One region of the Marinobacterium sp. xm-m-312 genome, then DNA from elsewhere that is predicted to be linked to it. Evidence: predicted binding sites of a transcription regulator. Region 1 holds the regulator's gene; the other holds the start of a gene.
What was found. Region 1 encodes FNR, which switches genes on or off when oxygen is low (the NO sensors DNR and NnrR bind a similar motif). Its sites were predicted from a motif close to TTGATNTANATCAA; they were not measured.
Positions count from the first base shown of each region.

Region 2: the regulator FNR is predicted to act here: its motif matches at 3,510-3,523, upstream of XMM312_RS04870 (cytochrome ubiquinol oxidase subunit I).

Region 1 is NZ_WBYS01000004.1:235,292-250,567, forward strand. It holds gene ccoN (cytochrome-c oxidase, cbb3-type subunit I) at 1-854, shown strand, start outside; gene ccoO (cytochrome-c oxidase, cbb3-type subunit II) at 875-1,495, shown strand; gene XMM312_RS06845 (cbb3-type cytochrome c oxidase subunit 3) at 1,502-1,681, shown strand; gene ccoP (cytochrome-c oxidase, cbb3-type subunit III) at 1,693-2,586, shown strand; gene ccoG (cytochrome c oxidase accessory protein CcoG) at 2,695-4,116, shown strand; gene XMM312_RS06860 (FixH family protein) at 4,207-4,716, shown strand; gene XMM312_RS06865 (heavy metal translocating P-type ATPase) at 4,726-7,131, shown strand; gene ccoS (cbb3-type cytochrome oxidase assembly protein CcoS) at 7,138-7,350, shown strand; gene XMM312_RS06875 (sulfite exporter TauE/SafE family protein) at 7,353-8,006, shown strand; gene hemN (oxygen-independent coproporphyrinogen III oxidase) at 8,082-9,467, shown strand; gene fnr (fumarate/nitrate reduction transcriptional regulator Fnr) at 9,589-10,350, shown strand; partial or broken gene XMM312_RS06890 (adenine phosphoribosyltransferase) at 10,364-10,906, shown strand; gene XMM312_RS06895 (alpha/beta hydrolase) at 10,983-11,861, shown strand; gene XMM312_RS06900 (thioredoxin fold domain-containing protein) at 11,887-12,291, shown strand; gene XMM312_RS06905 (recombination-associated protein RdgC) at 12,391-13,308, shown strand; gene queE (7-carboxy-7-deazaguanine synthase) at 13,308-13,958, shown strand; gene XMM312_RS06915 (SDR family NAD(P)-dependent oxidoreductase) at 14,490-15,276, opposite strand, start outside.
Region 2 is NZ_WBYS01000003.1:110,508-125,783, reverse strand. It holds gene XMM312_RS04895 (exodeoxyribonuclease III) at 1-107, opposite strand, end outside; gene pyrE (orotate phosphoribosyltransferase) at 275-922, shown strand; gene modA (molybdate ABC transporter substrate-binding protein) at 926-1,705, shown strand; gene modB (molybdate ABC transporter permease subunit) at 1,698-2,390, shown strand; gene modC (molybdenum ABC transporter ATP-binding protein) at 2,387-3,469, shown strand; gene XMM312_RS04870 (cytochrome ubiquinol oxidase subunit I) at 3,615-5,183, shown strand; gene cydB (cytochrome d ubiquinol oxidase subunit II) at 5,186-6,322, shown strand; gene cydX (cytochrome bd-I oxidase subunit CydX) at 6,335-6,439, shown strand; gene cydD (thiol reductant ABC exporter subunit CydD) at 6,513-8,198, shown strand; gene XMM312_RS04850 (amino acid ABC transporter ATP-binding/permease protein) at 8,195-9,805, shown strand; gene XMM312_RS04845 (GTP-binding protein) at 9,818-10,870, shown strand; gene XMM312_RS04840 (hypothetical protein) at 10,949-12,160, opposite strand; gene XMM312_RS04835 (cytochrome ubiquinol oxidase subunit I) at 12,419-13,813, shown strand; gene XMM312_RS04830 (hypothetical protein) at 13,825-15,048, shown strand; gene XMM312_RS04825 (c-type cytochrome) at 15,059-15,276, shown strand, end outside.

The sequences.
Region 1 (15,276 bases):
GCGTTGTCGACGCGATGGTTCAGTGGTGGTACGGACACAACGCTGTAGGCTTCTTCCTAACGGCAGGCTTCCTAGGCATGATGTACTACTTCGTACCTAAGCAAGCAGAGCGTCCAATCTACTCATACCGTCTATCGATCGTTCACTTCTGGGCACTGATCGCGACGTACATGTGGGCTGGTGGTCACCACCTACACTACTCTGCGCTTCCAGACTGGACTCAGTCAGTCGGCATGGTCATGTCTTTGATCCTTCTTGCACCTTCTTGGGGCGGTATGATCAACGGTATGATGACGCTATCTGGCGCTTGGCATAAGCTTCGCACAGACCCAGTTCTTCGCTTCCTTGTTGTCTCTCTATCCTTCTACGGTATGTCAACATTCGAAGGCCCAATGATGGCAATCAAGACAGTCAACGCACTGTCACACAACACTGACTGGACTATCGGCCACGTACACGCTGGTGCTCTAGGTTGGGTTGCAATGATCTCTATCGGCGCGGTTTACCACATGATTCCTAAGCTGTTTGGTAAGGCTCAGATGTACAGCGTCGGCCTAATCAACACTCACTTCTGGTTGGCAACAATCGGTACAGTTCTTTACATCTGTGCAATGTGGGTTAACGGTATCCTACAGGGTCTAATGTGGCGCGCAGTTAACGAAGACGGCACGCTTACTTACAGCTTCGTAGAAGCCCTAGAAGCGAGCCACCCAGGTTACTTTGTACGTTTCCTAGGCGGTGTCTTCTTCGTAACCGGTATGCTTCTAATGGCTTACAACGTATGGCAGACCGTACGTGCAGGCAGCACAGTAGCTAAAGCTGAAAACCCAGATCCATCAGCAGCTACTGCGTAATTAGTACCGGAGACATTAAGATGATTAAACACGATACTATTGAAAAGAACGTCGGCCTCCTTGCCCTACTGATCATCATCGTGATCAGTGGTGGTGGTTTGGCTGAGATCGTACCTCTGTTCTTCCAGAGCTCTACGACTAAGCCAATCGAAGGTCTTCGCACCTACTCAGCTCTAGAGCTTGAAGGTCGCGATATCTACATCCGTGAAGGCTGTCACGTATGTCACACTCAGATGATCCGTCCTTTCCGTGCGGAGACTGAGCGTTACGGTCACTTCTCTACTGCTAACGAGCACGTTTACGAGCACCCATTCCTTTGGGGTTCTAAGCGTACAGGTCCAGACCTAGCTCGTGTCGGCGGTCGTTACTCAGATGACTGGCAGCGTGCTCACCTATACAACCCACGTGACGTTGTACCTGAATCAAAAATGCCATCTTACCCTTGGCTGTTCGAACAGAAGCTAACGGGTAAAGATACGGCTGCGAAGATGGAAGCTCTTCGTAAGCTAGGCGTTCCATTTGACGATGCAACAATCGCTTCAGCGCGAGAAAACGTAGAAGGCAAATATGAGATCGATGCTCTAGTTGCTTACCTACAAGCGCTAGGCAAGATGCATACTGTGTACAACAACAAGCGGTAATTAATAGTGAGCTACGACGTCTACGGTCCATACATTCCAGTAGTGATGCTGGTAACGTTTCTGGCCCTGTTCATCTGGGTACTGAATCCGAAAAACCGCAAACGGTTTGACGATGCAGCCAACCTCCCCTTCCAGGACGAGGAGATTGATGAACGCACCAGAAAAACTGACAAAGACGTCGAGTAAGGAGTAGAAAGATGAGTGCTTTTTGGAGCGCATGGATCACAGTCATCACTCTAGCCGTTATTATCGGCTGTACTTGGCTGCTTCTAGCAACGCGCAAAAGTGAAACACACAAAGAAACAACTGAAGCGACTACGGGCCACGAATTCGATGGCATCGAAGAGCTTGATAACCCACTACCACGCTGGTGGTTCCAACTATTCATTGGTACGGTTATCTTCTCACTCGGTTACCTAGCGCTTTACCCAGGTCTTGGTAACTTCAAGGGCCTTCTTGGTTGGACGTCGGCTAACCAGTGGGAAGAGGAAGTGGCACACGCAGAAGAGGTCTACAAACCTGTTTTCGCTAAATACGCTTCGCTATCAATTGAAGAGCTAAACCAACCAGGTAACGAAGCAGGCCTTAAAATGGGTCAGCGCATGTTTGCCAACAACTGTTCTGTTTGTCACGGTACTGGCGGTCAGGGTGCTTACGGCTTCCCTAACCTAACCGACAAAGATTGGTTGTACGGTGGCGAGCCACAAACCATTATGATGTCTATCGTCAATGGTCGTCGTGGTGCGATGCCTGCTTGGGGTGCGGTACTGGGTGAAGATGGTGTTCAAGACGTGACTAACTACGTGCTTAGCATCAGCGGCAACGAACACGACGCAGCAGCAGCTGAACGTGGTCAAGCACAATACAACACTCTGTGTGCGGCATGTCACATGCCAACAGGTAAAGGTATGGCGGCACTGGGTGCACCTAACCTAACTGACGATGTATGGCTTTACGGTGGTAAGTTTGAGCAGATCGCTCACACTATCCGTGCAGGCCGTGCAGGCGTAATGCCAGCGCACAAAGATCTTCTTTCAGAAGATAAGATCAAACTGATCTCTGCATACGTCTACAGCTTGTCTAACAACTAATAGACCCCCCGCAGAAGAAAAGGCGACCTGATATATATCAAGTCGCCTTTTTTTTATTCCATTTATAATAGACAATCAAATCAAGTCATATAAGCACAGGCGAGTTGCATGTCTAATATCCCAGTTAAAGATGTCACCCCAAAAAAGGGCTCTGGCGCTACTGAAACCTACGATCTGTACGCGAAGCGTGAAGAGATCTACGTTAAGTACACGACCGGCCTATTCAAGAATCTACGAAACATCTCAAGTGCGATCATGCTGCTGATGTTCTACGGTTTCTCTTGGATCCAATACGATGGCAAACAGGCCGTGCTATTTGATCTGCCAAACCGCCAGTTCCATGTCTTTAACTTCACGTTTTGGCCACAAGATTTCATGCTGCTTTCGTGGCTGCTGATCATTCTGGCCTTCACCCTCTTCTTTGTTACGGTGTTTGCCGGTCGTCTCTGGTGTGGCTATGCCTGCCCACAGTTTGTCTGGACTTGGTTGTTCATTCGTATCGAGCAACTAACTGAGGGTGATCGCAACGCTCGCATGAAGCTGGACAAAGCGCCTTGGAGTGCGAACAAGGTTCTGCGCAAACTGGCTAAGCACCTTATCTGGCTTGCTATAGGTGCCGTTTCAGCCGTTGCATTTGTTGGCTATTTCTCACCGGTACGCGAACTGGTTCCAAACATTCTGAGCTTCAATCTTGGACCTTGGGAACTTTGGTGGTTGGCGTTCTTTACGGTTGGTACCTACGGTGCGGCTGGCTGGTTACGCGAACAGGTCTGTATCTACATGTGCCCATACGCTCGTTTCCAGAGTGTTATGTTTGACCAAGATACCTTGATCATCTCTTACGATGAGAAACGCGGTGAGAATCGTGGTGCTCGTAAACGCCACATCGATCACAAGGCTGAAGGCCTGGGTGACTGTATCGACTGTGGTCACTGTGTGCACGTCTGCCCTGTCGGTATCGATATCCGTGATGGTCTTCAGTATGAGTGTGTCGCTTGTGGTGCCTGTGTCGATGCCTGTGACAACATCATGGAGAAGATGGGCTATGAGAAAGGTCTGGTTCGCTACACCACCGAGCATGAGCTTAACGGTAAAAAAACCCATATCTTCCGCCCTCGCTTGATCGGTTACTTCGTCGCGATCTGTGCCATGTTCATCGCCTTCAGTTATGTACTCTTTACACGAGTGCCGCTTGAGGTGGACGTTATTCGTGAACGCGGTCAGCTCTACAGCACTACTAATGATGGGTTGATCCGTAACACCTACACACTAAAACTGGCAAACAAATCACAACGTGATTACCAGTACGAGATCCGTGTTGAAGGGTTAGAGGATGCCATCATCAATGGTGATACCGTTGTAAACGTAGCCGTTGGTGAACTACTCGATCACAACCTGTCGATCATTCTGGATCCTCGCGCTATGGAGCGAGCAAACTATGAGATCGATTTTATCGTAACAGCGACTGATGGCTCAGGCGTTGAAGCTGAATCAGAAAGTCGTTTCATAGGTCCTGCGCCTAAGCGTTAAGACAGTGTCACAGAGAATCTGTGATATACTCGCGCGCGGATATTCTTAGGGATATCCGCGCTTTATTTTAGTCACTATTTTGAGGTTTACATGACTGAACAGACTCACGACATTGGCCCTTGGTACAAGCAGAAATGGCTATGGTTTGTATTGGCGCCGTTGATCGCTGTGGTTATCTATGGAACAACCTTCCTCTATCTTGCTATTACGACTATGGATGGCGTGGTTAAAGACGATTACTACAAAGAGGCACGTGGTACTAATGTCGACACCAGCCGTTCAGATGAAGCGGATCGCTTAGGCATTCATGGTGAAGTATTGTTGGACACACTGACCGGTGATATTCGCTTGGATCTTAAATCGAACAGTTTTTTGGGTGATCAACTATCCGTTGACCTGGTTCACCCTACCCACCAGAAGTATGATCAAAGCCTAACGGTTCGCTCAGTGGGCGGTACAGGCGTCTACGTTGGCAACTTACAGAGCACACTAACCGGCAAACGCTACCTGATCATTACCAACACTGAGGGTAACTGGCGTCTACGTCGCGAAATATTGCCCCCTTACGATCAAAATACCTTCAAGGTGGGTAAGTTCTAACAGACCAAAATGAGTAATCCAAAAGACTCTTGTTTTCACTGTGCCACCCCTATTCCTAAGGGGGTGAAGGTTGAGCTTTCAATTGATGGAAAGCAAGAGTCATTTTGTTGCCCCGCCTGCCGTGCGGTCACTCAAACAATACTGGGCTCAGGTCTAGAGAAGTACTACCAGCACCGCGGCAGTCAACAGCAAGAACGCCCCACTGAAATAGAGTCCGAAGATCAACTCGCACTCTATGATAATGAATCCATTCAAGCACCCTTCGTCAGAACCATAGACTCCGATCGCAAAGAGGCCCTCTTTGTCATTGAAGGGATCCACTGTGCTGCCTGTGTTTGGCTTTTAGAGAAGCATCTGACCGAACAGGTTGGTGTCACTAGCTTTACCGTTAACCTAACCAACCACCGCGCTCGACTCGTTTGGAACCCGTCAGAGAAACCCTTAAGTGAACTGATGGCCGCCATCATTTCGATCGGTTACACACCTCACCCGTTTACGCCCAACCAAGAAGAGAAGCTCTACGAACAGGAGCAGAAAAAGGCGATGCGCCGACTGGGTGTTGCCGGTGTCGGCATGATGCAGGTGATGATGATGTCATCGGCACTCTACCTAGGTGACGCCTTCTTCATGGAGGAGCACATCCAGAACTTTATTCGCTGGACCAGCTTCATTGTTGCCACCCCTGTTGTATTTTATGCCGCGCGCCCCTTCTTCAACGCGGCCCGACGGGATCTTCGCACCCGACACCTCAGTATGGATGTGCCGGTATCTATCGCTATAGGTGGCGCTTATATAGCCAGCGTATGGGCTACGATCACGCAGAGCGGCGAGGTCTACTACGACTCGGTCTCGATGTTCACCTTCTTCCTATTGATTGGCCGCTTCTTCGAGATGAAAGCGCGCCACAGAACCGGTATGGCCGGCAATGAGTTGGCCAATATTCTTCCAGCCAGCGCTACGCGATTGACCGAGACAGGCGAACAGCTTGTCCCGGTATCGGAACTCAACCCAGGCGATCGCGTACTGGTTAAGCCCGGTCACTCCATACCAGCTGATGGCATACTCTTTACGCAACACACCAGCATTGATGAGTCGGCCCTCACCGGTGAGCCTCTGCCCGTCAGCAAAGCGCTTGGCGACCCTTTAGTAGGCGGTACCATCAATATGGAGCAAGCGATTGAGATGGAGATCACCAGCAGTGCTGAACAGTCTCGCATGTCCTCCATTTTGAATCTATTGGATCGTGCTCAGGCTGATAAACCCAAGGCGGCTCAGATTGCCGACAAGGTTGCGAGCTATTTTGTCGCTGGCGTTCTTCTAACGGCTGTCGTTGTCAGTCTTATCTGGTGGCAGATATCCCCTTCAGACGCTTTCTGGGTGACACTCTCCGTCCTAGTAGTCACCTGCCCTTGCGCACTCTCCTTGGCTACACCGACGGCTTTAACAGCAGCCATAGGTTCTCTGCGTAAAATGGGACTGCTGGTTACTCGCGGGCATGTATTAGAGAGTTTGGCACAGTGCACGGCCGTCTACTTTGATAAAACCGGCACACTGACCACCGGCAAACTGACGTTGCGTGAGACCACCCCTCTCTGTGAGCAGTCCGTTGATGAGCTCAATCAACTAGCGGCAGCAATTGAGAGCCGCTCAGAGCACCCCATCGCGTCCGCTTTTGCTCCCTACTTTGAATACTCTGTTGAAGAGGCCACTAACCATGTGGGTAGAGGCGTAGAGGGAACGATTAACGGAAACACCTATCGTATTGGTAAACCCGGGTTTGTATCCGAACTCTTTGGAAACCAACCTCCCACTCACCCAGAAGGGACAGGGATTTTTCTTCTGATGGGTAATAGCTCCGGCCCTCTCGCCTGGTTTTCGATTGACGATCAACTTCGACCTGAGGCTATTGAAGCGGTTAAGCAGATCCAAGCATTGGGATTACCTGTTGGCATGCTAACCGGTGATCGCGAAGCGAATGCACAACGCATCGCCTCTGAGTTAGGGATCGATCATGTTGAAGCGCACTTGTCGCCAGAAGATAAGCTAGCTCGTGTAAAGGCGATGCAAAACAACGGTGAACGCATCCTGATGATTGGCGATGGTATCAACGACATTCCCGTTCTGTCCGGTGCGCAGACCTCTATTGCGATGAACGGCGCGACAGACCTTGCCAAAACATCCTCTGATGCTGTGTTGGTCAGCTCTGATCTAAGACGCATCCCTGGCTCCCTTAACATGGCTCGTAAAACACGAAACATCATTCGTCAAAATATTGGCTGGGCTTTGTTATACAACCTAATCGCGCTACCCTTAGCAGCAAGTGGTTTTATTGCCCCCTGGATGGCGGCTATTGGCATGTCCCTTAGCTCGCTGATTGTTGTCGGCAATGCCCTTCGTCTAACCAAACAGCTGTAGGTTTTTATGGAAATCGTCTATTTACTTATCCCTGTCGCGATCATCTTGGTAGCCTTTGCGACCTGGGCTTTCTTCTACAGCGTTAATTCTGGTCAATTTGATGACCTAGAGTCCCCTGCTCATCGCATTCTATACGACGATGATGAAGATATGATTCCTGAAGACGCGCGCGTCAAAAAAGAGCCTGAAGCTCCATCCTCTGAAACACCAAAAGATTGAGCATGCTGCCCGCCTCTCTTAGCTTCACCTCGGCATTCATCATTGGCCTTCTTGGCACAACACACTGCCTAGCCATGTGTGGTGGACTTGCCTCGAGTCTCAGTATAGGTGGAACAGGTCGAGCCAACTCCCTATTAGGTCTGTTTAGCTACAATCTTGGACGTATCGCTAGCTACTGTGCAGCGGGTGCCATTCTTGGTCTGTTAGGTGCAACCCTACAACAGACAGAGATAGCCTTTGCGCTACGCTGGATTGCAGGCCTTCTACTGATCAGCATGGGCCTCTACATCGCACAGTGGTGGTTTGGCCTAACGAAACTGGAACAGGCTGGCTCGCTATTGTGGAAACAGATAGCGCCTCTTCTTAAACCCTTTATGCCTGCCGACACCCCGTTTAAAGCCTTAGTACTGGGCATTGGCTGGGGCTGGCTACCTTGCGGTCTGGTCTACAGCACCTTAATCTGGTCATCGGCCGCCGGTAGCGTTGCAGAGAGCACTCTACTCATGCTGGGCTTTGGCTTGGGCACTTTGCCAGCCATGCTCGCCACTGGGCTACTGGCTAAACAACTACGCGAGCTGGTCGCCCACACATTGGTGCGCAAACTCTCGGGGCTACTGTTGATACTGATGGGCATTTGGACACTGCTAAGCGCGTAGCGGTTGACCCGTATCAACACATAACTCCCTATTATTGCTTAATATTCTGACATCTGAAGATTAAGGAATATTACTGTGCTGCAACAGACCAACATCCAGTGGGATACCGACCTGATTCGCCGTTATGATTTAGCAGGTCCTCGCTACACCTCTTACCCAACCGCACTGCAATTTACTGACACCCCAGACAGTGTCAAAACGCTCTCTAAAGCGATCAGTGAGCGCGACAGTCGTAAGCCTTTATCACTCTATATTCACATCCCCTTCTGTGCGCACGTCTGCTACTACTGCGGATGCAACAAGGTGGTCACAAAAGATCGCTCCCGTGCAGAACCCTACCTTCAGACGCTGTTAAAAGAGATTAAACTGCGTAGCACTGAACTGGGCAGTGACGTTCAAGTGGATCAGCTTCACTGGGGCGGCGGCACACCCACCTTCATTGATGATGAGCAGACCGCTCGTTTAATGCAGGCGCTAAAAGAGGCCTTTAAACTGCGTGATGACGATCAAGGTGACTACGCCATTGAGATCGATCCTCGTGAAATGACTAAAGACCGCTTAAAGCTGCTGCGTGAATTGGGTTTCAACCGCATCAGCATAGGGGTTCAGGATGTTAACGAAGCGGTTCAAATCAAGGTAAACCGCGTGCAATCCCTAGAGATGACAACGGACCTGCTTAAAGAGGCGCGTGAACTGGGCTTTCGCTCAATCAACGTTGATCTAATCTATGGCTTGCCGCTGCAAACTGAAGAGAGCTTTGCCGAGACCTTGGACCGAATTCTAGAGCTACGACCCGATCGTCTCTCGGTATTTAACTATGCTCACCTACCCGAGCGCTTTAAACCACAGCGTCGTATCAATGCCGATGAGTTACCCGACGCGCTCACTAAACTTGCGATTCACCATCAAAGTATTGAGAAGCTGACGGCAGCGGGCTACCGCAACATTGGTATGGATCACTTTGCTCTGCCAGACGACACACTGACACAACACCAAGATGATGGAACGCTGCACCGTAACTTCCAGGGCTATACCACTCACTCACAGTGTGACTTGATTGGTTTGGGCGTCTCATCGATTAGTCAGATTGGCGATTACTACCTACAGAACAGCCCTAACATTGAGCGCTACACGCAAGATATTGAATCTCAGGGCTCAGCATTAACCAAAGAGTACTGCCTCAATGAGGATGACAAAATTCGCAGAGCGGTGATTACCCGCCTGATCTGTGACTTCCAACTCGATTTTGCCGATCAATCCAAAGCGCTCAATATCGACTTTAAAGAGTATTTTGCTAACGAATTAAAACTGCTTGAGCCGATGGCACAGGATGGCCTGATTCATTTAAGAGAGGATGGAATGGATGTCACCGCCGCTGGGCGTTTGTTGATTCGTCGAATCTGCATGACCTTTGATGCCTATATCGATCACTCAGAACAGCGATTTTCTAAAATCATCTAATCCGATTTTGCACAGTAAATTTCACTAAAAGTGGACCGTTAAAAAGTCCACTTTTTTATCTAAATTGACTTGGGTCAATAAAGCGCTTTTGGATATACTGTCAGGCAACTAAGGAGCCCTTATGTCTGACACCAAAAACATCAAACTCGCCAGCATCGGCCAGGTAAGCTGTAACACCTGCAGCTTGAGTACACTCTGCTTGCCTGTCTCTCTAAACGACGAAGAGGCGCTTCGCCTCGACGATATCGTTGATAAGAGCAAACCACTTCACAAGGGCGACTTCCTGTTTAGACAGGGTGAAGAGTTCACGTCACTGTTCGCCATTCGTGCGGGGTCGTTAAAAACTTACTCTGTAAACCCTGAGGGAGAAGAGCAGATCAACGGTTTCTACTTCCCAGGTGAACTGGTTGGCCTAGCCGGATTCGATTCAGGCAGCTACCCAATGTCGGCTAAGATGCTTGAGACGACCACTGTCTGTGAGATCCCTTTCTCACGCTTGGACGATCTGGCAGGTCAAATGCCAGAGCTGCGTCGTTCTGTGATGCGCTCTATGAGCCACGAGATCAGCGATGACCAACAGATGATGATGCTGCTCTCTAAAAAGACGGCTGAACAACGTATCGCAACCTTTATTTTCAAGCTGTCGCAACGTTATGCCCTGCGTGGCTACTCTGCACAATCCTTCCGACTTTCGATGTCACGTAACGAAATAGGCAACTACCTTGGCCTAGCGGTCGAGACGGTCAGTCGAATCTTTACACGCTTCTCTTCACAAGAGCTGATTCGTGTTGAAGGTAAAGAGCTGGAAATTCTTGATCAAGCAGCGCTGCTGGATGCGGCTGGTGAAGCACCCAGCCCAGAGTGCAATCAACACCACGGTTAAATAAGGATCTTTAATGTCTTACGACGAGCACTATGTAAAATCGGTTGTCCGCTCTATTCCAGATTGGCCAGAGCCTGGCATTCTGTTCCGTGATATTACGCCGATTTTTCAAGATCCACGTGCCTCTCGCATGGTCGCAAACGCCTTTATTGATCGTTACATGCAGATGGATATTACCCACATAGCCTGTATCGATGCTCGAGGTTTTCTATTTGGTGCGATTATTGCGCACCAGCTGAACAAGCCTCTGATTTTGGTTCGTAAAAAAGGCAAGTTGCCCGGTGAAACGATTCACCAAGACTATACGCTAGAGTACGGCACAGCCTCCGTGGAGATTCAGAAGGATGCCGTTACCGCTGGCGACAAAGTGGTATTGATCGATGACCTTATTGCCACTGGGGGCACAGCACTGGCGGCCTGCACACTGATCAACGGTCTAGGGGCTAGCGTTGTTTAGGTAGCAGCGCTGATTGACCTGCCAGACCTTAACGGATCACAAAAAATCCAAGACACCGGCGTCCCCGTATACTGCTTACTGGCCTACGACGGTCTCTAATAGAAACCGAGGTTTAGCCACCTCGGTTTTTTTATACCTAGAAACGATAAAAATTTTAAGTTTAATGGAGTTTTAAATGCTTCGACTATCGACCACCCTACTCGCTGCATCACTTATGGCAGCAACTGCACAGGCTGAACAGGTTCAGATTCCTTTTGAGGGTTTAACACTCAACGGCAATCTTGAACTGGCTGCTGATAAATCCTTAGCAGACGGTGTCCTAATGCTGACGCACGGCACCCTGGCTCACAACGAGATGGAGATCATCAGCTACGTGCAGGAACAGATGGTCGATTACGGCATCTCTACTTTAGCCATCAACCTAAGTTATGGATTGGATAACCGCGAATCAGCGATGTACGACTGTACCGTTCCGGCTCAACACACCATGCAGCAAGCACTGGCTGAAATGGATGCTTGGCAGACTTGGCTGGATGGACAGGGCGCAGGCGATCGTTGGGTAATGGGTCACTCACGTGGCGGCAACCAGACGGCTCAATTTGCTGCAGCTAACCAAGATAAGATCAAAGGCCAAGTTCTATTAGCACCTGCAACTTGGGACTACGGCAAGACGTTAGAGGGTTATGGCAAACGCTATGAAACGCCCATCGAGCCGATTCTAGAGAAAGCTAAGGGCATGGACCCTAAAGCGATAATCGATGGCATCAGCGTCATCTACTGTGAGAACAGCGGTGCGTCGGCTGAAGCCGTCCTAAGCTACTACGGCAACTACCCAGAGTACGACACACCCACAGTGTTAAAAGAGACGAACATCCCTACTCTAGTCATCGCAGGCAGCTTGGATACCGTGGTTGCAGATCTTCCTGAAAAGATGGAAAGTATCGACAAAGAGAACATTGAACTAGTAGTCGTTGAGGATGCAGATCACTTCTTCTTAGATCTGTTTGCCGACGAGGCGGTGGAATATGCGGTCGATTTTATCGAAAACCTGTAGCGCACTTCTTCTCAGCTTGGGCCTTATGATAAGCGCCCAAGCCGAGGTAAAGCTTGAGACAGCTACGGATCTTCAGTCGCTTGGTAAAGCGAACCCTAACGAAGTAATTGTTCTGTTGGTCTCTCAGGATGGCTGTGCCTTCTGTGTTACCGTCAAAGAGGATTTCCTAAAACCTCTTTTACAAACGAACGATGCACCCCCTATTCAGGTACTGGATCTGAGCAACCCTACTCCCGTTATCAACTTTGATGGCTCAACGGGCTCGGCTGAACAGGTTGCTAAAAGCTTGGGTGGACGCTTCACCCCGACCATTCTATTTGTCGATGCAAAGGGCGAGACTCGCGCTAAAAAGATCGTCGGTGTGAACACGCCAGAGTTCTACGGTTACTACATCGATGAAGCGATTAAATCGGCTCGTAACAGTTTTTAAGCTCAGAAACTAACCGCAAGCAGAGGGCTCTCTGCTTGCATCCCTTCTATCAGAGCAACATAATAGCGCCCCTTCACCTAATCCGCATTTAGAGGTTTTATGCTCTGGTTTCGTAACGCTATTTGGTACCGTTTTTCTCCCAGTGATTCATTCAATGAAGCCGCACTGATGGAGGCGCTAGAAGCCAGACCCTTCGTACCCTGCAAAGGCGCAGAACCACGTTCAGTGGGTTGGGGTAAAGTGGCGCCAGGTGTCATCGATCTACCGGTACTGACCAGTCACGGCTTTCACCTTATCTCACTGCGAGAAGAGGAGAAGATCCTACCCTCGAGCGTGATCAAAGATCAGCTCAACGAGAAGGTAGAACAGATAGAGGCGACCGAAGATCGTAAGGTCTACCGTAAAGAGAAGGTGCAGCTTAAGGACGAGATCACTCTGACACTGCTACCACGCGCATTTACACGCCGTAAAACCACACGTGCTCTTATTGCGCCTCACCATAAACTACTGATTGTGGAAGGCAGCAGCTTTAAGCGCGCAGAAGAGCTGCTAAGCACACTGCGTGAAGATCTAGGGTCACTATCGGTAAAACTGACCTCGACCGCGCTTCCTGCCAACAAAGTATTCAGCGACTGGCTACTAGAGAACCGTGATCTACCCCGTGCACTTGAACTGGGTGCTGTCACCGAGTTTACCGATCCTCTAGAGACCAGCAGCCAGATCAAGATTAAAGGCCAAAACCTGACAGATAAAGAGATCCAAGCGCACCTTAGCGGAGGCATGTTAGCAGAGCGCCTAGAACTGGTGTGGCGTGATCAATTGCAGTTTGTCATGCACTCGGATCTAACCCTGCACTCGATTAAAATGACGGATCAGTACCAAGAGCAACAGAGCGACCGCGAGCAAGAGGACGAAGCACTGGCACTGGATGCTGATCTAGCCCTGTTGGGCATTGAATTTACCCGCCTACTCCCTGAGCTTTTGGAAGCCCTGGGCGGTGAGGCAGAAGAGGCTTAATTTTGGCAAAGACCTACTCCGTAAAAGAGATCTTCTACACCCTACAAGGCGAAGGCTTTCACGCAGGACGCCCTGCGGTGTTCTGTCGCTTTACCGGTTGTAATCTTTGGAGTGGTCGTGAAGCCGATCGAGTGGCTGCAGTCTGCCAATTCTGTGATACCGATTTCGTGGGTACGGATGGTCAAAACGGCGGCAAGTTCACCTCCGCCGAAGCCCTGGCACAAAGGATCGCTAGCTTCTGGCCAGATCCTAAGCAAGGACAACCCTTTGTCGTCATCACCGGGGGCGAGCCTGCCCTGCAGATGGACAGCGATCTGATCGATGCTCTACATAACCAAGGGTTTGAGATCGCCATTGAGACCAACGGCACCCTACCGCTTCCAAACGGAATCGATTGGGTCTGTGTCAGCCCCAAAGGGAGCTCCGAGATTCTTCTTTTAGAGGGCCACGAGTTGAAGCTGGTCTACCCGCAAAAAGAGCTCAGAGCACAGCCAGAACAGTTCCAAAATCTAAGCTTCGAACACTTCTACATCCAACCCCTGGATGACCAAAACGCGCTTGAAAATCGTGCACGTTGCATCGAATATTGCATGCAAAATCCTCAATGGAAATTAAGCATTCAAACCCACAAAATCCTTGACATCGACTGATCGTTTTTAACCTTTAATTCTCTAAAATCGACCACCCCAGTAACCATGGGGGCTAGCAAAGTGTGCTCACATTATCTGTGGATAACCCTGTGCACAGAGTCATCAAAGGTGAACTAAAGCGTCATTAAAAGGTAAAAGCAGAAAATTGGTTAAAATTTAACCAATACCATTAAACCTATAATAAACAATAACTTACATTGGCAATGTAATCTTAAATTGTCTATTTTGGGCCTAACTTGTTCATAATGTCGAAAATAGAACTTAAGTTAGTACTTTGGCGACACTGATGCAGAATTGTTATTTCAAACTAAGTTTGATACTGGTATCAACATGATTTGAATTTAAAACTGTGCATTGGAGAAGGCTGTGGATATATATTAGTGCAATCTAATATTTAAATTCAAATTAAGCTTGATATTCAAATTATAATGACAAGGATCTGGGGTTTACTGATACGGACTTACTCTTCCTAGAACTAAACTAAAGCCTTGATGAATCCCTTTGCTCTCATACTAGTAACATCACTTAGATTTATCGATCCACTATTCTTAGCAAACGATCAAGCTGATACTTCGGAAGCAACTTTTCTAACCAGTAAAGGGCCTTTGTAGGAGGGGTAATAAAGTAATTCGCTTTGGGTTTTCGTGCATTGATGGCATGGTCTAGCGCTTTAAAAACGTATTCTTGTGGGTAGTTTCCAGTGCTCTCATGATCAGGCTTATTTAGGCGTGGTAACACAGTTTCATTGTAAATATCTTTGTTAACAGAGTGCTCGACATTCACATACTTCAATAAGGCTTTTAAAGCATTCGCTCTGAATCGACTCTCTACTGGACCTGTATTAAGGAGACTGAACTCTATTCCGCTGCCTTTCATCTCAACTCGCATCGACTGAACCATGCCTTCAAGGGCGTACTTACTGGCGACATAGGCTCCACGACACGCCATACCAACAAACCCTAGTACAGAACTGTGAATGACAATTCGCCCCTCTCCTTGTTGTCTCATGTGAGGGATGGCAAGCGTATTGAGATGGTGCAATCCGAAAACATTTACTTTGAACTGTTCTTCAAACGCTTCGACGGGTAGGTCTTCTACGAAGCCTGCTTGGCCAAACCCTGCATTTTGAAATAGAACGTCGATACGATTATCCAAGAGTTCTAACGCTGCATTAAAGCCACTCTGAATGCTTCTATAATCAGACATCTCGATGAAGACTGTAGGAATACCTTTTAATGCTAACTCTTCAGCATCTTCATTGTTTCGTATGGTCCCAACAACGTTATGACCCAGCTCTCTTAAACGTAAAGCACAGTAG
Region 2 (15,276 bases), on a different contig from region 1:
ATGTTTTGCAAGCAGACAACATCCGCATCCTGCTTAACCATCCAATCGAAAAAGCCCCGATCAGCGGCTTGAACAATGCCTTGAGTATTAAAAGTAATTACGCGCATGAGTTCGAAGCGCTCCGTATAACTATTGTTGTTAGACTAAAGATTGCAATTGTAGCGATAGATTCATAAAAACGGAATTTTTTAAAGCTGAAAGAAGTTGGTTTGGGAGTTGAACTCTGTTCAGGTATCCTACGCGGATTAAACCCAGTTCTAAGGATTTCACTATTATGCAAAGCTACCAGCGTGAGTTCATCGAATTCGCAATCGAAAAAGGCGTTCTTAAATTTGGTGAGTTCACCCTAAAATCGGGTAGAACTAGCCCTTACTTTTTTAACGCAGGCCTTTTCAATACCGGTGATGCCATAGCAAAACTGGGTCGTTTCTATGCAGCGGCAATTGAAGACGCGAAGATCGATTACGACGTCATGCTTGGGCCTGCTTACAAAGGCATTCCCCTTGCAACAACGACCGTCGTTGCACTGGCAAATGATTTCGGTAAAGACGTTCCTTATGTTTTTAACCGCAAAGAGGTTAAGGATCACGGTGAAGGTGGCAACCTAGTGGGCGCACCACTCGCTGGCCGTGTTCTGATCATCGACGATGTCATTACCGCGGGTACCGCTATCCGTGAGGTGATGACGCTGATCGACGAAAATGGTGCAACACCAGCCGCCACGGTGATCGCACTGAACCGTATGGAACGAGGTACAGGTGAGCTTTCCGCCATTCAGGAAGTTGAGCGTGACTACAACATGCAAGTTGCTAGCATCATTTCCTTAGATGATCTCGTTGAGTACCTTGAAGAGCAAGGTGGTCGTGATGCTGAGTTAACGGCCATTCGAGCCTACCGTGACGAATACGGAATCAGCGCATAACTTATGCAGTTTAAAGCAGTCCTACTTAGATCAATACTCACGCTGAGTCTGGCTGCTTTTGCATCCTCACAAGCCGTTGCAAACACACTTACTGTGTTTGCAGCAGCGAGCTTAAAAAATGCGATCGATGAGATCACAGAACATTACGAGGCAGACCATTCAGACTCGATTGTTGTCTCTTATGCGGGGTCTGCCACCTTAGCACGTCAAATAGAGATGGGCGCACCAGCCGATATTTTCATCTCTGCCAACACTGCCTGGATGGATTACCTATCTGATAGGGCGCTAATTAATGAACCGACTCGCTTCAACCTTGCCAGTAATCAGTTGGTACTGATAAGTCATACTCCAGACGCAAAACTCACCCTCACCAGGTCGCAAGAACTGCTCGATTGGCTGGACAATGAATACCTGGCCATGGGTCTTGTGGAATCTGTACCTGCTGGCATTTACGGTAAGCAAGCACTTACTTATTTTGATCTTTGGGACCCCCTTAAGCAGCAAGTCGCTCAATCAGACAATGTGCGGTCTGCACTTGCATTAGTTGCTTCAGGTGAAGCACCTTTAGGGATCGTCTATCACTCGGATGCGGTGGCTGAACCCAAGGTCTCAATAGCTGCCACCTTCCCTACAGAGTCCCATGACAGAATTCTATATCCGGTTGCGGCTGTTACAGAGAGTGATAAATCAACCGCGGCATTTTTAGAGTTTTTGCGCTCAGAGCAGTCTAGGGCGATACTAGAGCGCAACGGCTTTTTAATGGATTCGCAACAACGTGACTGATTGGCTAGGCCCCAACGAGTGGGCGGCAGTTCTCCTATCAATTAAGGTAGCTTTTTGGGCAACACTGCTTAGCCTGCCTGTGGCCATTGGCGTTGCCTATCTTCTGGCGAAAAAGGAGTTTGCAGGGAAACAGCTTCTCAACGGAATTGTCCATCTACCCTTGATCTTACCGCCCGTTGTAACGGGTTATCTGCTGTTAATGACCTTCGGAAAACGCACGCCTGTCGGATCATTCCTTGCTGAGTGGGGAATTGAGTTTGCTTTCCGCTGGAGCGGTGCCGCATTAGCAGCAGCCATCATGGCTTTTCCATTACTGGTTCGCGCTATTCGTCTCTCCATTGAAGCCATTGATCCTAAATTAGAGGAAGCGGCCGCAACCCTGGGTGCCTCAAGGCGCTGGGTGTTTATCACCATCACCCTACCTTTAATGCTTCCTGGTGTGATCGCCGGCTCCGTTCTGGGCTTTGCCAAAGCGATGGGTGAGTTTGGAGCCACCATCACCTTTGTATCGAATATTCCAGGTCAGACTCAGACACTCCCTTCGGCTATCTATGCGTTTCTTCAGGTACCCGGTGGTGAAAGCTCTGCGACCAAACTGGTGATCATCTCTATTATCATTGCGATGAGTGCACTTCTTGCCTCTGAATGGCTGTCACGTCGTATGAGCCGGAGGTTGCAGTCATGACACTGTCAGTCACTTTGCAGCAGTCGATGCCAAACTTCTCGCTTGATATAGCCTTTGAAGCCCCCAGTGGCATCACGGTTCTATTTGGCGAGTCAGGTTCAGGGAAAACCACCACAATCAATGCGATAGCCGGCTTGCAAAGCAACAGCCAAGGCCGCGTCACTCTGTCCGATCGGGTGTTATTTGATAGCGCTTCAAACACGAGCTTAAAGCCCTATCAACGCAACATTGGCTACATTTTTCAAGAGAGCCGACTCTTTCCACATCTGACAGTAGAGCAGAATCTAAATTACGCGAAACGCTTCAATAAGGTCGACAAAAGCGTCGATTTTTACCAGATCGTCGAACTTTTAGGTATAAAACCCCTACTTAGGCGAACGCCAAATTCACTCTCTGGTGGTGAAAAACAGCGTGTTGCGATTGGTCGTGCGTTATTAAGCGCACCAGATCTTATTCTGGCCGATGAACCCCTTGCAGCACTCGATGGCGCCCGAAAAGCGGAGCTACTCCCCTACTTCAAAAAATTAAACCGGGAATTGGGTATTCCTATGCTCTACGTAACCCACTCACCCGAAGAGGTATTAGAGCTGGCTGACCATGTCATCGCACTGGAGCAGGGCCGCATTGTGACTCAAGGGCCTGCGCGAGAGGTGATGGCCAACAGCAAGGTCGCGCGAACCGCCAATCGTGCGATCAAGTCGACACTGACAACCCAGTTAGTGGCACAACACCCCGATGGACTGTCCGAGCTTCAAGTGGCCAGCGAAACACTCTATGTGCCGACCCTTGATGCACCCATAGGTTCAGCGGTCTGCCTTGAACTGGTCGCGAACGATCTAATCCTATCGACCGCAAAAGTGGCAGGCATCTCTGCCTTGAATCAGGTTTCCGGAAGGGTTGAATCCATTGAAACGACTTCATCGAGTGATGTACTTATTAACGTGTGCATTGCAACAGATATCGTCTCAACACACATCACCAAACGCTCCCTTAACAATCTAAACCTCAAGATCGGCGATCCCTGCGTTCTGATCATAAAATCGGTCAACATCTGCCCCTCTAACCGCTGCCAAGGTTGAGATTTTCTCAACTAGTCGTGAGCATTTATCGTTAAGACTTTAGATATATATCAATTACTTTTGACTATATAACCGATTACAATTCTGAAACTTTGTGCAGTGCACATAATTTTTGTGCTTAATTTGTCTACTGGAGGCATCCCCGATGATTTCAGAATCGGTTGTGGAACTATCGCGTTGGCAGTTTGCTATTACCGCGATGTATCACTTTCTATTTGTACCACTGACCCTCGGTCTATCCTTCCTGCTGGCCATCATGGAATCTGTCTATGTCATGACCGGCAAGCAGATCTACCGCGATATGACCAAATTCTGGGGTAAGTTGTTCGGTATTAACTTCGCGCTAGGTGTGACCACCGGTTTGACCATGGAGTTCCAATTTGGAACCAACTGGGCCTACTACTCGCACTACGTGGGCGACGTCTTTGGTGCACCGCTGGCGATTGAAGGTCTGGTAGCCTTCTTCCTTGAATCCACTATGATCGGCCTGTTCTTCTTCGGTTGGGATCGCCTGAGCAAGGTACAGCACCTTGCTGTGACCTGGTTGGTCGCACTGGGCTCTAACTTCTCTGCGTTGTGGATTTTGATCGCCAACGGTTGGATGCAGAACCCTGTTGGGGCCTACTTCAACTTTGAAACCATGCGCATGGAGATGGACAGCTTCGCGGAAGTCCTGCTAAACCCAGTGGCGCAGGTTAAGTTTGTTCACACTGTCTCTGCAGGTTATGTAACGGGCGCTATCTTCGTTCTAGCCGTCAGCAGCTACTTCATGCTGCGTAACCGTGACATTCCATTTGCACGTCGTTCATTCGCGATCGCTTCAGCCTTCGGTTTAGCCTCTGCGATCTCTGTCATCGTGTTAGGTGACGAATCTGGCTACGAAGTGGGCGAAGTGCAGAAGGTTAAATTGGCAGCGATCGAGGCGGAGTGGGATACACACCCAGCACCTGCAGCCTTTACCGTTGTCGGCCTTCCCAATGAAGAGACCATGACAACTGACTACGCTCTGAAAATTCCGGGCGCCTTGGGTCTAATTGCAACCCGCTCCTTGGATGAGGAGGTTACCGGTATTAAAGATCTAGTGGCTCATGCTGAAGATCGCATTCGCAACGGCATTGTCGCTTATGGCCTTCTAGAGAAACTGCGTAACGGTGAAGACACTCCTGAAAATCGTGCTGCGTTCTCTAAAGTCAGCGTTGATCTGGGCTACGGTCTGCTGTTGAAGCGTTACACGCAGGCGGTTGTTGACGCGACCGAAGAGCAGATCAAACTGGCGGCTCGGGACACCATTCCACAGGTGGCTCCGATGTTCTGGACCTTCCGTGTCATGGTCGGTGCAGGCTTTACGATGCTGCTTCTATTTGTCCTAGCCTTCTACTACACCGCTAAGCGTAAGGCTTACCAGACACGTTGGTTGCAGTGGTTCGCACTTCTCTCTCTACCGCTTCCTTGGATTGCCAGTGAGATGGGTTGGTTCGTTGCTGAATTTGGCCGTCAACCTTGGGCGATCGGTGAAATTCTTCCGACCTATGTCGCAACCTCTCACCTAACTGAGACGGATCTGTGGATGAGCTTGGCGGGCTTTATTGGACTCTACACTCTGTTCTTGGTCATCGAGATCTACCTGATGGTGAAATACATCCGCAAAGGCCCAAGCGCCTTGCAGACTGGCCGTTACCACTTTGAACAGAACACAGCGACTCAAGGAGCTTAATGATGTTTGATTACGAAACGCTTCGACTTGTTTGGTGGCTGCTGGTTGGTGTACTGCTGATTGGTTTTGCCATTGCAGACGGCATGGATTTGGGTACTGCTATGATGATCCCTGTATTGGGTAAAACGGACACTGAGCGCCGCGTCATCATCAATACCATCGGGCCTCACTGGGACGGTAACCAGGTGTGGTTAATCACTGCCGGTGGTGCCATCTTTGCCGCTTGGCCACTGGTTTACGCAACAGCATTCTCTGGCTTCTACTGGGCCATGCTACTGGTACTGTTCGCACTATTCTTCCGTCCTGTCGGATTTGAGTACCGCTCTAAGAAGGACTCTGTCGCTTGGCGTCGCAACTGGGACTATGCACTGGCAGTGGGCTCGTTTGTTCCATCACTGGTCTTTGGTGTGGCATTCGGCAACCTATTCTTAGGCGTGCCCTTCTACTTTGACGAGTTTACCCGCCCAATCTACACCGGTTCTTTCTGGGCTCTGTTGAACCCATTCGCCATTGTCTGTGGCCTAGCCAGCGTGGTAATGCTTGCTCTGCAGGGTGCAACTTGGTTGCAGATGCGTGCCGGCGGTGAGGTTCAAGGCCGCGCTCAAACTATGGCAACTCTGCTAGGTCCGGTTCTAACGGTACTCTTAGCGGTTGCGGGTGCATGGTTGTACTACGGTATTCCTGGTTACGAAATCAGCTCTACTGTCGTGGGTGATGCTCCTTCTAACCCGTTGAGCAAAACCGTAACGACCACTGACAACTGGTTCGGTAACTACACCGATTACCCAATCCTTTGGACATTGGTAGCGGCATCTGTGGCACTCCCTCTGCTAACAAGCTTAATGGCTAAAGCGGGTAAAAGTGGTTTTGCCTTTACGTTGAGCTCACTGGCGATCGCAGCGATCATTCTTATGACCGGTTTCACCCTATTCCCATTCGTGATGCCTTCATCGACTGATCTAGCCAGCGCTCTAACGCTGTGGGATGCGACGTCGAGTGAACTGACACTTGAGATCATGTTCTGGGTGGCTCTGTTCTTTGTACCGATCATTTTGGGTTACACCTTCTGGGGCTACTACAAAATGTGGCGTCGAATTGAACCTGAGTTCATCGAACAAAACAGCGTTTCAAACTACTAGGAGATTAAGAAGATGTGGTATTTTGCTTGGATCCTTGGCGTACTCCTAGCCTGCAGCTTCGGCATCATCAACGCGATGTGGTTGGATGCTGAAGAGGAGCAGCGCGCAGACGATTAATCTGTACGCTCTAGCTGTACGTAATCAAGGGGCTTTCGAGCCCCTTTTTTTGTAAACCTTAGTGAGTGTTAAGTTGGCCAGACAACGAAAATCCAACCCGACCGCAATCCTCGATCAGCACCAGTTTGATCTGAAGGGTTCCATGCGCCTGTCGCTGCTATTGGGCGTGATTCAAACGCTTTGTACTATTGGATTCGCCTACTGGGTCGCTCTGTTGATCGATCAGGTATTAACTCAGGGCAGCTTAGATCACAGCCCGCTTCTTTTGGTCGCTGCGGCCTTCCTCATTCTTGCCGTTAAAGCGGCTGCATCACTCTGGCAATCGACTATCAATCTGCGCAACTCAGTCACCATCCGCGATCGCTTGCGAGAGCAGATTCTTAGCCTCAGTTTTAAAACTGGGATTTCGCTCTTCCCTGCTTTCAAGCCGGCACAACTGGCCAACCTGCTGACCAGTGAAGTCGACAAGCTCAAAGAGTATTACGCAGAGTTTAAGATTCAAAAGCAGATGGCTGTATGGACTCCCGTTTTGATTCTAATTGCCGCTAGCTTTGTGAACTGGTTAGTGCCGCTGATTTTGTTGCTGACCACGCCTTTGATTCCGATCTTTATGATCATTGTCGGTAATAAAGCGGGGGAAGCGTCACGCAACAACTTAGAGCAGCTCAATCGGCTTGGCCATCTACTCGAAGATCGTCTTCGTAACGTCGATCTGCTTCAGCAAGAGAGAGCAGTCGATAGAGAGACCGAGGCGTTGCATCATCAATCGGATCAGTTCCGTATTAGCACGATGAAAGTTCTGCGTTTGGCGTTTCTGTCCGGGACGCTCTTGGAGTTTTTTGCCGCGATCAGCGTGGCACTGGTCGCAGTCTATTTAGGACTCTTCTTTTTGGACAAATACTCTCTCGGTGCATGGGGAACAGACATCAGTTTTGCTGAAGGTGCCTTTCTATTGATGCTAGCGCCCGAATACTACTTACCCCTGCGTAAGATGGGCGCGCTATACCACGCAAAATCGAATGCTCGGGCTGTCGCCGAGCAAATTGAGCAACTCAAACAGGCCGCTGAACAGTCAAGGGTAGTTAGTGAACCTTCAAAAGCAGGCTCTTTTAAAGCATCGATAAAAATCGAAGGCCTAGTATCAGGTAGTGATCAAGCCATTCACAAACCTATCTCTGTTGAGCTTAAAGCGGGTGAATCACTACTGATTGAAGCGCCTTCTGGCACAGGAAAAACGAGCTTACTCGATACCCTAGCAGGGCTTCGTCCCCCACTATCTGGATCCCTGTCTGCTGACGAAACAACAATCGAACCTTACAGCAACCCTCACTGGCAGCAGACCATTGGATACATAACCCAGCACCCAGAACTGATCTATGGATCGTTAAGGGAGAACCTCTGCTTAGGTAAGAGTTACTCTGATGATGACATTTGGGCTGCCCTAGGATCGGCTCAATTAGAAACCGTCGTTAAGCAACTTCCGCAGGGTTTGGACTACTTCATCACGGACTCTGGGCACTTTCTATCGGGAGGTCAGACACAACGTCTTTCGATTGCGCGAGCGCTTCTGCATCGACCTAAACTATTGCTTCTTGATGAACCTGTAGCGAACTTAGATGTTGATACCGCCGAATTGTTTATGAATGCTCTAAACCAGTATGTTGAACAGGGTGGCATGATCATCATGGCCAGTCACCGCACCAATCGCTTCAACTTCACGCAACGACTCACTTTAGCTAAAGCGGAGGTAGATGCATGAATCGACACTACTGGTCTCTACTGCTAGCAGAGCGAGGCGTCTTTCTACTCGGCTTAACCCTATCCATTGTCACTGCATTTGCCGGCATCGCTCTACTGGCTGTATCAGGCTGGTTCATCAGTGCAGCGGCTTTAGCCGGTGTGACGGCAGCCGCCGCTCATGCATTTAACTTTTTCACCCCCGGCGCCATCGTTCGTGGTCTCTCCATTGCCCGCACAGCTGGTCGCTACGGGGAGCGATTGGCCAATCACGAAGCAACCTTTAGGCTCATATCGACACTAAGACGAGATATCTTCTCTCGATTAGCCAACAGCCAAAACATCAGCGCACGGATGAATCGACACGACAGTGCGAGTCAGATGCTGCAGGATATTCAAAACATTGAAGGGATCCATCTGCATTCGCTCGTGCCTGCCATTACCGCTCTCTTTTCAGCGCTTGGGTTTATTCTGGTTACGGCTCTGTTTCTACCCGGTCTAGCGATAGCTAGCCTGCCATTAATTCTATTAGCTTTGATCGGAATTCCTTGGCTCTATGCTAAAGCGGTTCTGGAGCCCGAGTCTGAGCTGCATCTGAGTCGAAATGCACTCTGGTCACGCGCCAGCGGTATCTTCTCAAGCTTGCGCCTGCTCACCCTGTCGCAGCAGCTTGAACATGAGGGCAATAGGTTGCGCCAGCAGAGCCGACAGTCGGATCTATTCGAACTCCAAGCCCTAAAGCGCCAGCAACTCATCAACCTTCTATCGCAATTGATTAATTTATCTTTGGTCGGCTTAACACTGCTCATGGCTCTGCAGGCCTATCTCACGGGTGAACTGGCCGGCGCATTAATCTTTATGTTGCTGCTGTTATCTCTCGGAACCATTGAGGTCTTTGCCGCTGCAAATGGAGCCATCTCGCACCTTCTGTTAGGCCAACGCGCTTTAAGTCGCTTAGGCAAAAGTAGTAAAAATCAGCAAAACTTCGAAGAAAAACGCACTATATGCATAGAAAAGCCCTATTTTGGTATCTCAATCAAAGAGCTCTCATACGCTTATGAGGGGAGTGCACAGAGCGTCTTCGAAGCGCGATCTGTTGAGTTTAATCAGCTAGGTTTAAACTGGATTGCCGGACAGAGTGGCCGCGGTAAAACCACACTACTTCGATTAATTGCTGGCGAACTTGAGCTACAGCAGGGCAGCCTGATCGTTGAAGGTACCGCCTTATCTCAAATCGCTTATCTACCTCAACGAGTACAGATTGTTCGCTCTACACTGCGTCACAACCTGGACTTCACTGGCCAACGAAGCGACGAAGAGATTATCAGTGCACTGCAAACAGTAGAGCTAGGCGAATGGGTCGAATCACTACCCAAGCAACTCGACACTTGGATTGGTCCTGGTGAATGGGAGCCATCTGGCGGTGAGTTAAAACGCATTGGTTTGGCGCGTCTGCTTCTGAAACAGGCTGACATCCTGCTGTTAGATGAGCCCTTCGCTGGAATGGATGCTGAGCTTCAATCCACCATCGTCAATTCGCTACGAGATCTTTGGCAACATAAGCTGGTTATTCTGGTGTCACATGATCTTGAGCAACGAGCTTCGCAGGACGCCTTACACCAGCTGTAGAGAGACATTGTTATGAAAACCCCTATTACACTCCTCACAGGCTTTTTAGGCAGTGGAAAAACCACACTACTGAATTACTTAATTAATCAGCCTGAACTATCAGATACTCTGGTTATCATTAATGAGTTTGGTGAAATCGCCTTGGATCATCTGTTGGTGGCTGAGAGCAACGAGAATGTCTTGATGGAGATGGACAGCGGGTGCATGTGTTGCACCGTGCGGGGTGATCTGGTCAACACGCTTCACGAAGTAACCGCACAAATTTCAGAGCCTGAGGGTCGACAATTCAAGCGCATCATCATTGAGACAACTGGGTTGGCAGACCCTGCGCCCATCATTCACACTCTGATGACCGATCGCTGGATTGCCGAAGCCTATCAATTAGATGGTGTTGTCACGACGGTCGATCTGGCTACGGGGTCACACACCTTAGATCAGCATAAAGAGTCCGTAAAACAGGCTGCTTTGGCAGACCTGCTGCTACTCACCAAAGGGGATATGACCGATAAAGTGGCAAAAGAGGCGTTAATCAGCCGACTTACCCAAATCAATCCCAGTGCGCGTAAGCTTGAGGTGGCCAGCGGTAAAGCAGACCCTAATCAGCTGCTCAACCTAGGATTGTTCACTACTGAGGGCAAACTAACCGATGTAGAGGCCTGGTTAAAAGAGGAGGCTTATTCTGAACAACATGATCACCACCATGACCATGATTGCCATCAGCATGGCTGCGATCATGATCATGCCAAACGTCATGGTGACAACATCGAATCCTTCTGCCTGACCGTTGAAAAGCCGATTAGCAAAGAAGCGCTTCAAGATTGGATGCAGTTATTAATGAGTCTAGTCGGCAGCAACATCCTACGTATCAAAGGCCTACTAAATATTGAAGGCGTTGCAGAACCCCTAGTCATTCATGGGGTACAGCAACTGTTTCACCCACCCGTTCCTCTACCAGCCTGGCCAAACGATGATCAGCGAACACGATTAGTGTTTATCACGCAAAACGTCAGCAAAGAGTTTATCGAGAACACGTTTAAGGAGCTGATTGATATTGCGGAGCCGTAAAGTAAAAACCCCATGAAATAACGACATTTCATGGGGTTTTTCAGTTAATCGCGACCTCTTCGAGATCGCTCCTACTGTTTATACTGCAGGTTCTACCACTAACTCTGGGTGGCGAAGCATGTTGTTTGTAAGGCGGACAATCGCATAAATCGTCGCGGCCTGAATCAAGAACATAACCCCGATACCCAACCAGTAGACTAAGCCAAACTTAGCGACAATGCCGTTGCCGACAATCGCAACGTGCCACCAGAAAAGGTTCAGCACAAAGAAGGCAACACCTGGGCAGACCAGACCAAAGGCAACTGGGCTGTGCTCACCTCCGTGCAGATACTTGTCTAGGTAACCATTCAACTTCATGACACGGTACCCAACCATCAAGATCACGGCTTGCAGGGCAACCATCAACGTCATCATTTGGAAGTTATCGCCAGCATCCAATGCACCACCGGTTAGGTGAGCAATGCCATGTTCCATACGTAACCACTCAATACCGAGCAGTGTCACAATCGGTACCAACATCCAAAGACTTGGCGTCGCTTGCTCTTGTAGACCATGCTGCATCATCGCATTGACGCCCGACACCAAAACGACCAGAACAACCAACACTGCGGCGATTAAGAACAGGTAAGAGAACACCGCGGCAATTGTAATAACAGCGGGAATGTGTGACATCGCTGCAGGCGCCGCAAAGCCGACCGATAGCATCGAAAAGGTAAAGGCCGCCATCAAAGGTGAAAGGTGGTTGTGCTCTTCACTGCGGTAACCCCCCTGCGTCAACATGCGACCCAAGTAACGTCCGTACATTTTTAGCGCGTAGTAACCGATGATCAAAAAGGCGATCAGCGCGCCGGGGAACATCCACTCAATAATCGTCCATAGACCCGGAACAAATAGCGCACCCGATACAAACATCACGTTCACTGTCATGGAGAAGGTCAGAGGCAAGGCCATCATTTGAACTTCAGCGGGTGAGTTCAAAATCTTCTCGTGGGCGTCAGTGCCTTTAACTGCGTTGTATTCGCGGATATTCCAAACCAACAGCGCAATGTGCAACAAGCCAAAAATAACGACACCGGCAATAGCAAAAACGATAATCAATGGCATTGGAATACCACTGGCAATGTCAGCACTCCAGGCACTCGTCCAGTGGTCCCAAGTTGGCATAGGGTAACCCTTATGCGGAACCATCCACATTAGGTACATAAAAAATGCCACTGACATACCGCCAGCGCCAAGTGCAGCTAAGAAAAAGCTAGGATGCCAAGGCTGAGTTGAGTCTCTTCTGAACATGGGAGATCTCCTAATTAGTTAAACCATAATGTATTAGACTTTTCTAATATATTAACAAATCATTAAATTAGCAATATCTAATATAGATATTAATCATCCCCTTTTGATTTATCGCAAAAGCCTATAAATCCGGTTGCGGATTCTCAATGCGACGATCACTGCATGAATAGATACTGCTCGCCAAGCTGGTCGAGATGACTCGACCATTGAGCGGGGAGGTACTCCCCAAAACGTATCGTCTTCAAGGGGAATTATTCAATGGAGATGCTAGGACTCTATCCAGTCTGGTTTGAGCCGACACTCGGTTCAGGTTGGATCATCGGTATCATTGCGACCATACACGTTCTGTTTTCACACACATCTGTGGGTGCAGCACTGGTCTTCTCTTACCTTGCGGTGGTCGCTTACCGTAAGAACCGCCCAGAGCTTCTCGACTACATTCGTCGTTACGGCCTGTTTCTTTTGGTCTTCTCTTATGTCTTAGGTTCGATTACCGGACCAGGCATCTGGTTCTCAACTACGGTCGGCAGTCCGCGTGGTATCTCTGCACTGATTCATAGCTTTGTCTGGAAGTGGGCAACCGAGTGGGTCTTCTTTGTCATCGAGGTCATCGGTGTCTACATGATCGTCTACTTGGTGAATAAGGTGGATCAGAAAACACACCTGCGCATCAGTATCATCTTTGGCCTAGCCTCTTACACCACCATGCTAATCATTATCGGTATTCTGTCGTTCATGCTGATGCCTGGTAATGAAAACTGGTACACCGAAGGCGGTTACTTGAACGGTTTCTACGGCGCCAACACCTTTGCGCAATTGGCTATGCGAACGGCATTTATGTTCACGATGACAGCTGTGGTCGGTGGCATTGTTGCCTCTTCAATTAAAGATATCGATTTCCGCAAAGAGATGGTCCGTCGTTTGGCGATTCTAGGTTTGGTAGCAACTGCAGCCGGTCTTGGTCTATTCAAATGGTACCTATCAACCATTCCAGCAACCGCTGAATTGGTGATGGAGAATCGTCTACCGGAGTACTTCACACCCGCTCTAATCTCTGTAATGGGCGGCATCATGGCCTATTTCGCAGCGACGTTGGCCGCACCTAAACTGCTAAAACCAGCCATCGCGGGCGTAATGACGGTCGTCATTTTGGTGTTCGGACTTTGGCCAGAGGAAGTGGCGCGTGAGTCGATTCGTAAGCCTTATGTAGCAGGTGGATACGTCTACTCTAACCAGGTTATTGGTCGAGATGTTCCGGGGCTGGGGATTCACAGTGAGATCCCGACCATTGAAGAGCATGGTTTCACTAACGCTCTAATCTTCCTTCCCGAGGAGCTCCGCACGGTGACTGACTCTAATAAAGAGGCGGTTGGTCAAGCTCTGGCGTTGAACACCTGTTCAAACTGTCACTCACTGACCGATACAGGGATTCGTCCACTGACAAATTACTTTGGTGACGACTCTAGCGAGTCGGATATTGCGGCCTATCTAAGAGCTGCACTGTCGAGTGGCACAACGCTCTACATGCCACAAATTCCACTTCAACAAGATGAAGCCGTGGCCTTGGCTAGCTTTATTCGTCAGTTGAAAGATCAATCTATTGCTGTCGCGGCTGATCAGGGTAATCCGATCACTGTGTCTCAGTCTCACTAAGGAGTATCACGATGAATGTAGACTCTTTATACGCACTTCGTGATGTGGCTGGGGTTCCCTCACATCCGATTCTATTTTTAGTGTTAGGTGTCGTCACCTTTGCACTTCATATGTTTGCGGTTCACGTTATGTTGGGCGGTGCAGCACTGACTATTCGTGGTGCATTAAGCCAAGACAGCTACTGGCGCCAGCTTGCTAATGCCATGCTATCGACCGCAAAGATTGCGGTGTCGGTTGCCGTGGTTATCGGCGTTGCGCCTCTGCTGTTTGTGCAGGTGATCTATGATCCTTTCTGGTACACCTCTAACGTGTTGTCCGCTTGGTGGGTCATTGGATTCATCATCATACTGTCAGTCGCTTATCTGTTGATCTACCTCTTCTATTTTAAAAATGAAGATCTGACTCAGAATAAGACAAAATGCCCCGGCAGCATGATGCTATCGCTCGCGCTATTCATTGTTGTGGGTCTGATCATGCACACCTTAACCAACCAGATGCTATCCCCTGATCAGTGGATGGAGTGGTACGCACCACAGGGTCAAATCGATGCCAGCGGCACTCAGTTACACTCCATCAACTGGGCGCGTTTCATCTTTATGATCGCTCTCGCAGCACCTGTGACCGGCGCTTGGCTTTACGGCTACCGCCACTACATCAGCGTTCGTCCTGGTAGCGACTCGGGTTACCTTGAGTTTGTTCATAGTCTAGCGCGCAAACTGCTTGCACAAGGCTCTGTGGTATCGCTTCTTATTGGTGCACTCTGGATGGTTAGCCTGCCAGAAAACCAAACTGAGTTTTTAACCAACCCGATGCTCTACATCACCGCCCTAGCATTGATCGCTTTAGCGATGGTGCCGACTCTGTTTGGCAGCAAAATTAACAACGGCTACACCGCCTACTGGTTAGTGGCGATCGCCTTTGTAGTGATCGCACTGGTCGCGGTTGATCGTGAAATCATTCGCTGGTTTGCCCTAGTCGTTGAGTCTGGCTACAACCCAATGGACTACCCAATCAACATGGATTGGTACAGCACCATTCTGTTCTTTGCGACCTTCGCGGTGGTAGGTGGTATGGCCTGTACTTACCTTCTCACGGTCGCGTGGCAGGCAGGTCAAACAGAGGGGACCTACACGCCCTCTGTGGCTATCTCACGCCTCGGCAACTGGACCATTTACATCATCGCAATCTGGATCGTGCACTACTTTGCCGTCGGATTCTGGGTATGGGCACAGTAAGGAGATGACGATGAAAAAAGTAATGATTTTAAGTGCCCTGCTCCTATCGACCACAGCTTTTGCTGATGAACGAGCAGAAATTATGGCGAACAATTGTGCAGGCTGTCATGGCACAGATGGCATTGTTGAAAACTCTCCGCTCATCAGTATTGCGGGGCTTAAGGCTGATGTGTTCATTCAGACCATGAAAGATTTCCGTAGTGACGAACGCTCTTCAACCATTATGCG